DNA from 2 places in the Microbacterium sp. AG157 genome. Region 1 is predicted to be linked to the other one. Evidence: predicted binding sites of a transcription regulator. Region 1 holds the regulator's gene; the other holds the start of a gene.

Evidence for each region. Region 1 encodes LexA, which represses DNA repair genes until DNA is damaged. Its sites were predicted from a motif close to TCGAACANNTGTTCGA; they were not measured.
Region 2: the regulator LexA is predicted to act here: its motif matches at 4,468-4,483, upstream of uvrA (excinuclease ABC subunit UvrA).

What each region holds. Positions count from the first base shown of each region.
Region 1 covers NZ_QRDK01000001.1:209,751-216,838, forward strand. Annotated here, with positions in the region: gene priA (bifunctional 1-(5-phosphoribosyl)-5-((5-phosphoribosylamino)methylideneamino)imidazole-4-carboxamide isomerase/phosphoribosylanthranilate isomerase PriA) at 1-158, opposite strand, end outside; gene hisH (imidazole glycerol phosphate synthase subunit HisH) at 205-855, opposite strand; gene hisB (imidazoleglycerol-phosphate dehydratase HisB) at 852-1,466, opposite strand; gene DEU35_RS01095 (histidinol-phosphate transaminase) at 1,463-2,557, opposite strand; gene DEU35_RS01100 (LysM peptidoglycan-binding domain-containing protein) at 2,604-2,954, opposite strand; gene lexA (transcriptional repressor LexA) at 3,213-3,902, shown strand; gene DEU35_RS01110 (prolyl oligopeptidase family serine peptidase) at 4,053-5,939, shown strand; gene hflX (GTPase HflX) at 6,059-7,088, opposite strand, start outside.
Region 2 covers NZ_QRDK01000005.1:97,026-104,113, reverse strand. Annotated here, with positions in the region: gene DEU35_RS16335 (diguanylate cyclase domain-containing protein) at 1-262, shown strand, start outside; gene DEU35_RS16330 (response regulator transcription factor) at 272-646, opposite strand; gene coaE (dephospho-CoA kinase) at 759-1,361, shown strand; gene uvrB (excinuclease ABC subunit UvrB) at 1,443-3,512, shown strand; gene DEU35_RS16315 (hypothetical protein) at 3,715-3,951, opposite strand; gene DEU35_RS16310 (MarR family winged helix-turn-helix transcriptional regulator) at 3,988-4,416, shown strand; gene uvrA (excinuclease ABC subunit UvrA) at 4,533-7,088, shown strand, end outside.

The DNA.
Region 1 (7,088 bases):
TGCGCGCCCTGGCGAGCGAAGTCGGCGGCAGCATCGACGGGGTCGCCATAGCTGGTCTCGGTACCGGCCTCACCCTGGGTCAGACGGACGGCCTTACCGTCGGCGACGTCGACCGCGGGAAGCAGCACAAGTTCGGGCGTGGACGCGAAATCGTTCATGGCTCCTCGCACCCTTCGGCGCATCTCGCCGAGCCGGGGCACGAGGTCACACAGTAGTCGCGCGCAGCCCGTCGATCCAATTGGCGAGCAACCGGATACCGGCTTCGCCCGACTTCTCCGGGTGGAACTGCGTGGCCGACAGGGGGCCGTTCTCGACGGCCGCCAGGAAGGGCGCGCCGTACGTGCACCAGGTCAGGACCGGCTGAGGGAAGGGCGGGGTGACCTCGAGCGACCAGTCCTGCGCCGCGTACGAGTGGACGAAGTAGAACCGCTCGCCCTCGAGTCCGTCGAACAAGCGCGATCCCTCACCGGATGCCACGGTGTTCCAGCCCATGTGCGGGAGCACCGGCGCCTCGAGCTCGGCCACGGTACCGGGCCACTCCCCCAGCCCGGGGGTGTCGGCGCCCCGCTCGATGCCACGCTCGAACATGACCTGCATGCCCACGCAGATACCCAGGACGGGCCGACCGCCCGCCAGACGGCGATCGATGATCTCGCCGCCGCGACTGTCGTTCAGCGCACCCATGACCGCGCCGTACGCGCCGACGCCGGGAACGAGCAGACCGTCGGCGTCGAGCAGCAGGGAACGATCGGCGGTGAGCCGGGCGTCGGCTCCCGCCTCGATGAGCGCTTTGACCGCGGAGTGGACGTTGCCCGAGCCGTAATCGAAGACGGCGACGACGGGTTTGCGGGTCACAGCGCGCCCTTGGTACTCGGGACACCGTCGACGAGGGGATCGAGAGCCTTGGCCTGACGGAAGGCGCGCGCGAGCGCCTTGTACTCGGCCTCGGCGATGTGGTGCGGGTCGCGTCCACCCAGGATGCGCACGTGAACGGTCAGACCGGCGTGGATCGAGATCGCCTCGAAGGAGTGGCGAACGAGTGAACCGGTGAAGTGACCGCCGATGAGGTGGTGCTCGAAGCCGGCGGGCTCACCGGTGTGCACGAGGTACGGGCGCCCGCTGATGTCGACCACGGCCTGCGCGAGGGCCTCGTCGAGCGGCACGAGGGCGTCGCCGTAGCGAGCGATACCGGACTTGTCGCCGAGCGCCTGGCGGATAGCCTGCCCGAGCACGATCGAGGTGTCTTCGACCGTGTGGTGTGCATCGATGTGGGTGTCGCCCGTCGAGCGGACGCGCAGGTCGGTCAGCGAGTGCTTCGCGAAAGCGGTGAGCATGTGGTCGAAGAACGGCACGCTCGTCGAGATGTCGCTGACGCCGCGTCCGTCGAGGTCGAGCTCGAGCTCGACTCGGGACTCACTCGTCTCGCGCGCGATCGAGGCGGTACGGGGCGAGGCGGGGCCGGTCATGACCGCGATCCTACCGAGGCCAGCGCGTCCAGGAATGCGGTGGTCTCGTCGGCCGTTCCCGCGGTGACGCGCAGGTGGTGGGCGATGCCGACGTCGCGGATGAGGACGCCCCGGTCGTACAGCGCCTTCCAGGTGGCCGCCGGGTCGTCGACGCCGCCGAACAGGACGAAGTTGGTCCACGACTCGTGGGCGGTGTAGCCGAGGGCCGACACCGTGGCCGAGATCCGGTCGCGCTGCGCGACGATCTCGTCGACCATCGACAGCATCGTCTCGGCGTGGCCGAGCGCGGCGGTCGCCGCCGCCTGCGTGAGGGCGCTCAAGTGGTACGGCAGCCGCACCAGGCGGAGGGCGTCGACCAGCGCGGGGTCGGCCGCCAAGTAGCCCACCCGGGCGCCCGCGAAGGCGAAGGCCTTGCTCATGGTGCGCGAGACCACCAGACGCGGGCGATCGGGAAGCAACGACACCGCCGAGGGCTCGTCACGGGGCGCGAACTCCTCATAGGCCTCGTCGACGATCACGATGCCGTCGGTCGCGTCGTACACCGCCTCGACGACGTCGAGGCGCAGGGGGGTGCCCGTCGGGTTGTTCGGCGCGCAGAGGAAGACGATGTCGGGGCGCTGCTCGCGCACCTGGGCGGCGGCCGACTCGGGCGACAGGGTGAAGTCGTGCTCGCGTTCCCCGACGATCCAGCGCGCGCCCGTGGCACGCGTGAGGATCGGGTACATCGAATAGGTGGGGGCGAAGCCCATCGCCGTGCGACCGGGGCCGCCAAAAGCCTGCAGAATGTGCTGAAGCACCTCGTTCGAACCGTTGGCCGCCCAGATCTGGTCGGGGTTCAGACCGTGCCCGAGGTATCCCGCGAAGGCCTCGCGCAGACCGGTGAACTCACGGTCGGGGTAGCGGTTGACGTCCCGCAACGCCCGAGCCACGGCATCGAGGATGTCGTCAGCCACCTCGGACGGAACGGGATGCGTGTTCTCGTTGACGTTGAGCGCCACGGGCAGTGCGGCCTGCGGGGCTCCGTACGGGGTCATGCCCCGCAGATCGTCGCGAAGAGGAAGGTCGTCGAGGCGTACGGTCACCTCACCCATCGTAGGCGTCGAGGGAGGGCGGAGTGCGCGAGCCGGGTCGGGGCGCTCAGGCCGCGGGGGCGTACTCGGCGGGGATCGCGATGCGCTGACCCGCCGACACCGAGCCGCCGGGAAGAGCGTTGAGGCGAGTGATCTCGGCGACCACGTCACGCGGGTCGGCCGAGGGGGCCACGTCTTCAGCGATGGACCACAGGGTCTCGCCGCTCATGACGGTGATCTCGGTGAACGCCCCGGCAGGGGCGCCGGCGTCGCCGGACGCAAGGGCGGACCCGCCGCCGACGATCGCCACGGCAAGCACGGCGACGATCGGAAGCGAGACGAGGAACGCCACGACACGACGGCCGCGCGCGGTGATGCGCAGGCGGGTGGACGGGGCGGTGAGGGCGATGCTGCTCATGATGTGCTCCTTGGTGGGGAGAGATTCGCACCCCGCCCTCGGCCGGGAGGGCGGTGGTGCGAATCTGTATTCCGAATCTATCTTCGAACCTGTTCGAGTGTCAAGACGTCGTGTATCGCATACGAATCGAACGCGACACGCGTGGGGCTCCGTGTCATTCGGGTCGTCGACCGGATACGGTTTCGACACGGAGACCTCATCACCAACCTCCGACATTCGAATTTCCGCCGTGGTTCCCGCGGCGCGAGGGGAGCACAGATGACCGACGCGACGACCGCTGCCGGCCGCGAGCGGCCGCAGACGCGGCGGCGGAAGAACCTCAGCGACAAGCAGCTGGCGATCCTCGAAGTGATCCAGCGCTCGATCGCTCGGCACGGGTATCCGCCGAGCATGCGCGAGATCGGCGACGCGGTCGGCCTCAAGTCGCTCTCGAGCGTCACCCACCAGCTCAATCAGCTCGAGCTCAGCGGATATCTCCGTCGCGACCCCGGCAAGACACGTGCGATGGAGGTGCTCATCGATCTTCCCGGCGCCGCCGCCGAGAACCCCGCCGACACCGCCCCCGCCCTGGGCGACGCCGCCCTCGTGCCCCTGGTCGGTCGCATCGCCGCCGGCGTGCCCATCACTGCCGACCAGCAGGTCGAGGAGATCTTCCCTCTCCCGCGCCAGCTCGTCGGAAAGGGCGACCTGTTCATGCTCAAGGTCTCGGGCGACTCCATGATCGACGCGGCCATCTGCGACGGGGACTGGGTCGTCATCCGCTCTCAGGCCACCGCCGAGAACGGCGAGATCGTGGCCGCCATGCTCGACGACGAGGCGACCGTCAAGACGTTCCGCCGGCGCGACGGCCACACCTGGCTCCTCCCCCGCAACAGCGCGTTCGAGCCGATCCTCGGCGATGAGGCGGTCATCCTCGGTCGCGTGGTCGCGGTGCTGCGCACCGTCTGATCGGACCATCGAGGGCCGGATGCCCGCACGCGCGGCGGCATCCGGCCCTCTGCACGCTCGGGCCGCTCGGCACCTCACCCGCCTTCGGGTTCCCACGGATGCGGGGCGATCGCCGGGTCGAATGTCGGAGCCCCTGCCTAGGCTGGTGTCATGGCTGACACGCTCCCCTACGGTTCCTGGCCCTCCCCGATCACGGCCGGGTCGGTCGCGCAGGCGTCACCGCGGGTCGACGGAGCGCGGCTCGTGGGCGACGAGATCTGGTGGGGCGAGTCCGTCCCCCACGAAGCGGGTCGCGTCGCGGTGAAACGCCGCCGGGCCGACGGCTCGACCGATACGGTGCTCCCCGCACCCGCCAATGCGCGCTCCGCGGTCCACGAGTACGGCGGCGGCGCGTGGACGGCGTCCGACGACGGTGAGCTGTACTACGTCGAGAAGACCGACCAGCGCGTGTACGCGCTCCGTCCGGGCGAGACCGCGCGGGCGCTGACTCCCGCCGACGACGCCGTACGCCACGGCGGCCTCCGCTGGGAGCACGGCGTCCTCTTGGCCGTCCGCGAGACCCACGGCTCTTCCCGAGTTCCGCGCCGGGCGATCGTGCGCATCCCGCTCGACGGAACGGTCGAGGTGCTCGCCGAGGGTAGCGACTTCCTCGCGCAGCCGGCCCTCTCCCCCGACGGTCGGCGTCTGGCCTGGGTCGCCTGGAACCACCCCGACATGCCGTGGGATGCCACGGTCCTGCGCGTTGCCGACCTCGAGACGGGATCCGTCCGCGATGTGGCGGGCGGCGAGTCGCGCGCGCCGCTGCAGCCCGTCTGGATAGCGGACGACGAGCTGCTCTACGCCGACGATCCCGACGGGCGCTGGAACCTCTTCCGCCGCCCTCTCGACGGCGACGCCCAGGCCCTCGCCCCCGCTGACGCCGACACCGGCGGCGGCCTGTGGGTCCTCGGCACCCGGTGGTTCGGGGCCGCCGCCGACGGGCGCGTCGTCGCGGTCCGCACCAACGGAGCCGACGACATCGTCGAGATCGCCCCCAGCGGCGTGCGCCCGGTCGGGGTCCCCGTCGTCGCGGGAGCAGCGATCGACGATGTCCGTGAGGCGCGCGTGCTCGTCTCGGGGTCCGATGCGGGCGGACGCTCGGGACTCTGGCTGGTCGACCTCGACTCCGGCTCGGTCGAGCTCGTCACCGGCGGTGCCGGCTCCTGGGGGGACGAATGGATGCCGGTAGCCCGCGCCCTATCGACCGACGGCCCCCACGGCCCGGTGCACGCTTTCGCCTACGCCCCGACCAACCCCGACGTCACTCCCGCCGCAGACGAGCGGCCGCCCTACGTCGTCCTCGTGCACGGTGGACCCACCTCGCACGTGGGCCCCGCCCCCTCGGCGAAGACGGCGTTCTTCACCAGTCGCGGGATCGGCGTTCTCGACGTCAACTACGGCGGCTCCACCGGTTACGGGCGCAGGTACCGCGACCGACTCAAGGGACAGTGGGGCGTCGTCGATGTCGATGACGTCGCAGCCGCGGCATCCGCCCTCGCCGAGGCGGGTCTCGCCGACCCCGGTCGTCTCGCCGTCGCCGGCGGATCGGCGGGCGGGTGGACGGTGCTGGCCGCGGTGACCCGCACCGACGTGTTCTCGGCCGGTATCTCGCGCTACGGCGTGGGAGATGCTCGCGCTCTCGCCGAGGACACCCACGATTTCGAGGCTCGCTACCTCGACGGACTCATCGGCCCCCTGCCCGAGGCCGAGGCGGTGTATGTCGAGCGATCACCTCTAGGGCGCCCGGATCTGTTCCGCGTACCCCTGCTGATCCTGCAGGGCTCGGAAGACCGAGTCGTCCCGCCCTCGCAGGCCGAGGCCATCCGCGATGCTCTCACCGCGCACGGCGTGCCGCACGCGTACGTGCTGTACGAGGGCGAGGGTCACGGCTTCCGGCGGTCCGAGACGGTGATCGACTCACTCGAGCGCGAGCTCGGCTTCCTCGGCGCGGTGTTCGGCTTCGAGACCCCCGGCGTCCGGGCACTCGAGCTCAGCTGACCTCTCGAGGCGCCGGAGGCGCAGACAACCCTCAGGGCGGAGGCGCCCCGCGCGGCCGACGGAGGCAAAAGGGACGGGCCCCCACGCCGAAGCGCGGGGGCCCGTGATCCGACCGGGGATCAGGCTCCGAACGCGGCGAGCTCCGCCGCGAGGCGCGCGCCCACGTGAGCGTGCAGGAACGTCCCGCTCTCGCGGTGCTCCTGGGCGACGATCAATCCGCTCTCGTGCACGGCAGAGACGAGGTCGCCACGGTCGTAGGGAACGATCGCCTGCACCTCGACCGCCGGCCGCGGCAGGGCGTCCTCGATGGCGGCGCGCAGCTCCTCGATGCCCTCCCCTGTCCGGGACGAGACGAACTTCGCGTTCGGCGCGAGCCCTCGCAGCACGAGACGGTCGTCTTCGCCGACCAGGTCCGCCTTGTTGAAGACCACGATCTCCTGACCGAAGTTCGCGTCGACGTCGCCCATCACATCGCGTACCGTCATCAGCTGCGCGGCCGGGTCGGGATGCGAGGCATCGACGACGTGGAGGATGACATCGGCGTCGCCGACCTCCTCGAGCGTGGAGCGGAACGCTTCGACGAGCTGATGCGGAAGGTTCCGCACGAAGCCGACCGTGTCGGTCAACGTGTACACGCGGCCGTCACTCGTCTCGGAGCGACGGACCGTGGCATCCAGGGTCGCGAACAAGGCGTTCTCGACGAGCACTCCGGCGCTCGTCAGGCGGTTGAGCAGGCTCGACTTACCGGCGTTGGTGTACCCGGCGATCGCGACAGAGGGGATCGTGTGCCGCTTGCGTTCGGCGCGCTTGGCCTCGCGGGCCGGCGCGAAATCACGCAACTGCTTGCGCAGGAGCGCCATCTTCGTGCGGATGCGACGGCGATCGAGTTCGATCTTCGTCTCACCGGGACCGCGCGAGCCCATGCCTGCGCCGCCCGCGCCCACCTGTCCGCCGGCCTGACGCGACATGGAGTCGCCCCATCCGCGCAGGCGCGGGAGCAGGTATTCGAGCTGCGCGAGCTCGACCTGAGCCTTTCCCTCGCGACTCTTCGCATGCTGGCTGAAGATGTCGAGGATCACCGTCGTGCGATCGATCACCTTGACCTTCACGACGTCTTCGAGGGCGCGCCGCTGGCTGGGGGCCAGTTCG
Region 2 (7,088 bases), on a different contig from region 1:
GGTGGGGGAGACGGATGCCGCCGGCCTCTCCGTCGCGTTCACAACGACGCCGGCGACCGATGTCCGCCGCGTTGCCCGGATCTTGCACCAACGGGTGGTCGCGGATCTCGCACGACTCGGCGCGGCCATCGTGCCCGCGGTAGGCGTCGGACTGGCCGTTGCCGCCGACCACGGCTACCACTCGGTGGCCCTCACGAGCCGCGCCGATGAGGCCGCTGCCCGCGCCGCCGAGACGGGTGAGCAGGCGTTCGGGCTCGCCTGAGAGCGACCCTCAGCCGCGCACGGACCGAGCGAGATCGGTAACCCGCTGGCGAAGCTCGCGGGGGCGGAAGGGCTTGGTGAGATAGTCGTCGGCGCCGGCCTCGCGTCCCGCGCGCTGTTCGGCTTCGTCGGCTCTCGCACTCACCATGAGGATGCGGGTGTCGCTGAAGGCGCGAATGCGTCGGGCGGTCTCGAATCCGTCGATCCCGGGCATGCTGACGTCGAGCGTGGTGACGATCGGGGCATGGAGACGGACGAGCTCGACCCCGTCGAGGCCGCTGGCGGCCGCGTGGACCACGTAGCCGGCGCCCTCGAGCACCGCCGTCACGAGGAGGCGGATGTCGAGATCGTCCTCGATCACCACCGTGGTGGGGGGTGCGGTCATGGTGGGGCCTTCGTCGGGCCGGATCGGGCGAGCGGCCTGGGGGAATGCTAGACGACGGGGCGGCGAAACGCCTCCCCGGTGGGAGGACGTGCGGATGTGGCATCCTCGTCGGGTGCCTCTTCTCGCGTTGACGGGTGGGATCGCCTCCGGCAAGTCCACCATCGCCGCCCTGCTCGCCGACCGTGGAGCCGTCGTCGTCGACGCGGACGCCATCGTGCGAGAGGTGCAGGCTCCCGGGTCGCCGGTGCTCGCGGATATCGCGGCGGAATTCGGAACCGCGGTGCTGCGGCCCGACGGTTCTCTCGATCGGCCCGCTCTGGGCGCCCTCGTGTTCGGGCACCCCGACCGGCTCGCGCGGCTGAACGCGTTGGTGCACCCGGCCGTGCGCAGCGAGTCGCAGCGCCGGTTCTCTTCGGCCTTCGCGGCGGACCCGGCCGCTGTCGTCGTGTACGACGTGCCCCTCCTCGCCGAGGCGCGCGGCGGCGAGTCGTGGGATCTCGTGGTCGTCGCGCACTGTCCCGCGGATCTTCGCGTGCGACGGCTCATCGACACGCGTGGGCTGACGGAGGCCGACGCCCGCGCCCGCATCGGCTCGCAGGCGAGCGACGAGGAGCGGATCGCTCTGGCAGACGTCGTCATCGACACATCCGCCGACATGGAATCCACGCGTCGGCAGGTGGACGAGCTCTGGGAACGAGTGATGCGAGCCGCCTGACCCCGTGCCGGCGAGCCGTGCGCTCGCGCACGGCGAACGCAACCCGGCCCCGATGTCGGAGGCCCCGCCTACGCTGGTCGTATGCAGGCCACGCGCTCCGTCCGTCCCTTCGAGGTCATCAGCGAATACACCCCCTCCGGCGATCAGCCACAGGCGATCGCCGAGCTCGCGGGCCGCATCAACGCGGGTGAGACCGACGTCGTTCTGCTGGGTGCCACCGGTACCGGTAAGTCGGCGACGACGGCCTGGCTCGTTGAGCAGGTGCAGCGGCCGACCCTCGTCCTCGCGCACAACAAGACGCTCGCGGCGCAGCTGGCGAACGAGTTCCGAGAGCTCATGCCGAACAACGCGGTCGAGTACTTCGTCTCGTACTACGACTACTACCAGCCCGAGGCCTACGTTCCGCAGACGGACACCTTCATCGAGAAGGACAGCTCGATCAATGCCGAGGTCGAGCGACTGCGCCACTCGACGACCAACTCCCTTCTCTCTCGCCGAGATGTCGTCGTCGTCTCGACGGTCTCGTGCATCTACGGCCTCGGCGCGCCCGAGGAGTATCTGCGAGCCATGGTCGCCCTGCAGGTGGGGGAGCGCTACGACCGCGACGCCCTCATCCGCAAGTTCATCTCCATGCAGTACAACCGCAACGACGTCGATTTCTCACGCGGGAATTTCCGCGTGCGCGGCGACACGATCGAGATCATCCCGGTGTACGAGGAGTACGCCATCCGCATCGAGATGTTCGGCGACGAGATCGAGGCCCTGTATCTTCTGCACCCGCTCACCGGCGACGTGATCGAGAAGATGGACTCCGTTCCGATCTTCCCGGCGTCGCACTATGTCGCTGGCACCGAGACCGTGCAGCGCGCGATCGGCACGATCGAGCACGAGCTGGAGGAACGCCTCAAAGAGTTCGAGTCGCAGGGCAAGCTCCTCGAGGCGCAGCGCCTACGGATGCGCACGACCTTCGACCTCGAGATGCTGCAACAGCTCGGTTTCTGTTCGGGCATCGAGAACTACTCGCGGCACATGGACGGCCGCATGCCGGGAGATCCGCCGCACACCCTCCTCGACTTCTTCCCCGACGACTTCCTGCTCGTCATCGACGAGTCGCACGTCACGGTGCCGCAGATCGGCGCCATGTACGAGGGCGACGCGTCGCGCAAGCGCACCCTCGTCGAGCATGGCTTCCGTCTGCCGAGCGCCATGGACAACCGCCCGCTGCGCTGGGACGAGTTCAAGGAGCGCGTCGGTCAGACGGTGTACCTGTCGGCGACGCCGGGTCGCTACGAGATGGGCATCGCCGACGGCGTGGTCGAGCAGATCATCCGCCCGACCGGTCTCGTCGATCCCGAGATCATCGTGAAGCCGTCCAAGGGGCAGATCGACGACCTCCTCGAAGAGATCCGCGTGCGGGTGGAGCGCGACGAGCGCGTGCTGGTCACGACGCTCACCAAGAAGATGGCGGAAGAACTCACCGACTTCCTCGGGGAACACGGGGTGCGTGTGCGCTACCTCCACTCCGACGTCGACACGCTGCGCCGCGTCGAGTTGCTGACCGAATTGCGCGCCGGTGTGTACGACGTCCTCGTCGGCATCAACCTTCTTCGCGAAGGTCTCGACCTCCCCGAAGTGTCCCTGGTGGCGATTCTCGACGCCGACAAAGAGGGGTTCCTGCGCAGCGGGACTTCGCTCATTCAGACCATTGGTCGCGCCGCCCGAAACGTCTCCGGTCAGGTGCACATGTACGCCGACAAGATGACCGACTCGATGAGCAAGGCGATCGAAGAGACCGAGCGTCGTCGCGAGAAGCAGATCGCGTACAACACCGCGCACGGGATCGACCCGCAGCCGCTGCGGAAGAAGATCGCCGACATCACCGAGGTCCTCAATCGCGAGGCGTCCGACACGAAGAATCTGCTGTCACGCACGGACAAGTCCGGCAAGGGCAAGTCGCCGACCCCGTCGCTACGGCGCACCGGCATCGCTGCGGAGGGCGCGGACCAGCTCGAATCCACGATCGCCGACCTGACGCAACAGATGCTCGCGGCCGCGGCCGAGCTGAAGTTCGAGCTCGCCGGACGCCTTCGCGACGAGGTTCAGGAGATGAAGAAAGAGCTGCGCGCCATGGAGCGCGCCGGTCACGCCTGAGACCGCGAGGCGCGCCCCTGAGGCCTTCGTCCGACAATGCGTCCGATGCTCGCCCGCGTGGACGGACGCGGGACCTCAAGTTTGCGCGCCCAGGACGGCGCAAGCGGGCTCGAGACGGGTCGCCGACGGCCGGACCATGGCGCTACGCCCTCGTTGCGGGATCCGTCGTATCCGGCAGTGCCGGGGGAATCTGCGTGGGCACTCAGGGGCAGTGCAGCAGTGGCTTCGGGCCGGAGCGATCGACGGAGTGCTCGGCCATCGCGCGACCGCAGAGCGGGCAGGGGCGCCCCGTCCGGGTGGGTTCGGGGGTGGTCTCGTACGGGCCGACGGACGCGGGGCCGGCGACGCGGATGAGACGCGTATTGAGGTACTGGTACCAGCCGCCGGCGTCGCGGACACGCTCGCGCAGCGGCGGGCGATCGGCATCCTTTCGTGTCATGATTATTAGTGTACTAACTAATTGAGGAGATGGCGTGTGGACGACCCGCTGAAGCTCGAGAACCAGGTCTGTTTCGCCCTGGTCACGGCAGCGCGCAACGTCGTGTCGATCTATCGACCGCTGCTCGAGCCCCTCGGTCTGACCCATCCGCAGTATCTGGTGATGCTGGCGCTGTGGGAGGAGGCCCCGCGTTCGCTCGGCGCCCTGGCGGCCGAACTCGCAATGGAGCCCGCCACGCTGTCACCTCTGGTGAAGCGTCTCGAGGCGCAGGGGAGGGTGCGGCGCGCGCGCCGGGTCGACGACGAGCGCGTGCTCGACATCGACCTCACCGACGAGGGGTGGGCGCTGCGCACGGCGGCGCTCGAGGTGCCGGGGAAGATCATGGCGCGGGTCGGCGTCGACGAGGACGCGCTCAAGGCCCTGCGAGACGGGCTCGCTCCCTTCGCGGGACAATCGAACGTCTGAATCGCATCGCCGGTCTCCGGTCGCGACGGGGCGAGATGCGGTGCCGCACTCTCGCACATCCGTGCGGCCGGGGCGAACCCGGGGCCGATGTCGGAGGTCCGACCTAGACTTAACACGTGCCCATCGTTCCTGTCGCCCAGCCCTCGCCGTCCGCGAATTCCGGTATCAGCGGAAAGCTGAGTGTCCGGGGTGCGCGCGTCCACAACTTGAAGAACGTCGACCTCGACATCCCGCGCGATTCGCTCGTCGTCTTCACCGGTCTGTCGGGCTCGGGAAAGTCGAGCCTCGCGTTCGACACCATCTTCGCCGAGGGTCAGCGCCGTTACGTCGAGTCGCTCAGCGCCTACGCGCGTCAGTTCCTCGGGCAGGTCGACCGACCCGACGTCGACTTCATCGAGGGGCTGAGCCCCGCGGTCTCGATCGACCAGAAGTCGACCAACCGCAATCCCCGCTCGACGGTGGGGACGATCACCGAGATCCACGATTACATGCGTCTGCTCTGGGCGCGCGTCGGCGTACCCCATTGCCCCGACTGCGGTGCGCGCATTCAGCGACAGACGGTCCAGCAGATCGCCGACCAGCTCATGGAGCTCCCCGAGCGGACGCGCTACCAGATCGTCGCGCCCGTGGTCACCCAGAAGAAGGGGGAGTTCGTCGACCTCTTCAAAGAGCTCAGTGCCAAGGGCTACGCTCGCGCGGTCGTCGACGGCGAGCTCGTGCAGCTGGCGGAGCCGCCGACACTGAAGAAGAGCTATAAGCACGACATCGCGGTCGTGGTCGACCGACTCGTGGCATCCGGAGACAACCTCAGTCGAGTGACCGACTCCGTCGAGACGGCGATGGGGCTCGCCGGCGGCATCATGCAGGTCAACTACGTCGACGAAGAAGGCGACGACGCCTGGCAGTCCTTCTCCGAGAAGCTGGCGTGCCCGAACGGGCACCCTCTGCAGCTCACCGAGATCGAACCGCGCACCTTCTCGTTCAACGCGCCCTTCGGTGCGTGCCCGGTCTGCTCGGGCCTGGGTACTCGCATGTCCGTCGACGTCGACCTCATGCTCGGAGACGAAGAGCTCTCGATCCGCGACGGCGCGATCCTGCCCTGGACGACCCAGGGCAAGGGGCTCTTCCAGTACTACGAGCGCCTTCTCGAGGGCCTCGCGCGCGACCTGGAGTTCTCGCTCGACACCCCGTGGAAGGACCTCTCTCACGATGTGCAGCAGGCGGTGCTCCGCGGTGAGAACTACAAGGTCACCGTCAAGTGGAAGAACCGCTACGGCCGCGAGATGCGGTACTCGTCGGGGTTCGAGGGCGTCGTGCCCTACATCGAGCGGCAGTACCTCCAGGCAGAGTCCGACACTCAGCGCCAGCGGTGGTCGGAGTATCTCCGCGAGGTTCCGTGTGCGGTCTGCGACGGTGACCGTCTGAAGCCCGAGGTGCTCGCGGTGCTCGTCGACGGCACGTCGATCGCGGCGGCCTCGCGCATGAGCCTCGCCGACGCCCGCGAATTCTTCTCGCAGCTGACGCTCACCGACCGCGAGGCGACAATCGCCGCGGCCGTGCTGCGCGAGATCCGCGCGCGACTCGACTTCCTGCTGCAGGTGGGTCTGAACTACCTGAGCCTCGGCCGCGCGGCCGGCACCCTGTCGGGCGGCGAGGCGCAGCGCATCCGCCTCGCGACGCAGATCGGCTCGGGCCTGACCGGCGTGCTCTATGTGCTCGACGAGCCCTCGATCGGCCTGCACCAGCGCGACAACCGCCGCCTCATCCAGACGCTCGAGACGCTGCGCGACCTCGGCAACACCCTCATCGTCGTGGAGCACGACGAAGAGACGATCCACGCGGCCGATTGGGTCGTCGACATCGGACCCCGCGCCGGCGTCGATGGAGGCAACGTCGTGCACTCCGGCCCCCTCTCCGGCCTGCTGACCGACGAGAACTCGCTCACGGGCGCCTATCTCTCCGGCCGCCGCTCGATCGAGGCACCGAAGAAGCGTCGCAAGATCGACAAGAAACGTCAGGTCACGGTCGTCGGCGCGCGCGAGAACAACCTGCAGAACGTCACGGCCGACTTCCCGCTGGGCGTCCTGACGGCGGTGACCGGCGTCAGCGGTTCTGGCAAGTCGACGCTGGTGAACGGCATCCTGTACGAAGTCCTCGCGTCCAAGCTGAACGGGGCGCGACGCGTGCCCGGTAAGCACACGCGCGTGACGGGTCTCGACAACCTCGACAAGGTCGTGCACGTGGACCAGGCCCCGATCGGCCGCACTCCGCGCTCGAACCCGGCGACCTACACCGGAGTGTTCGATCGCATCCGCGGCCTCTTCGCCGAGACCCCCGAGGCGAAGGTGCGCGGCTATCAGGCCGGTCGGTTCAGCTTCAACGTCAAGGGCGGGCGCTGCGAGGCGTGCTCGGGTGACGGCACGCTGAAGATCGAGATGAACTTCCTTCCCGACGTGTACGTCGACTGCGAGGTGTGCCACGGCAAGCGCTACAACCGCGACACGCTCTCGGTGCACTACAAGGGCAAGAACATCGCCGAGGTGCTCGAGATGCCGATCTCGGAGGCCGCGGAGTTCTTCGAGCCCATTCAGGCGATCCACCGATACCTCAAGACCCTCGTCGACGTCGGTCTCGGGTACGTACGCCTGGGTCAGTCGGCGACGACGCTGTCG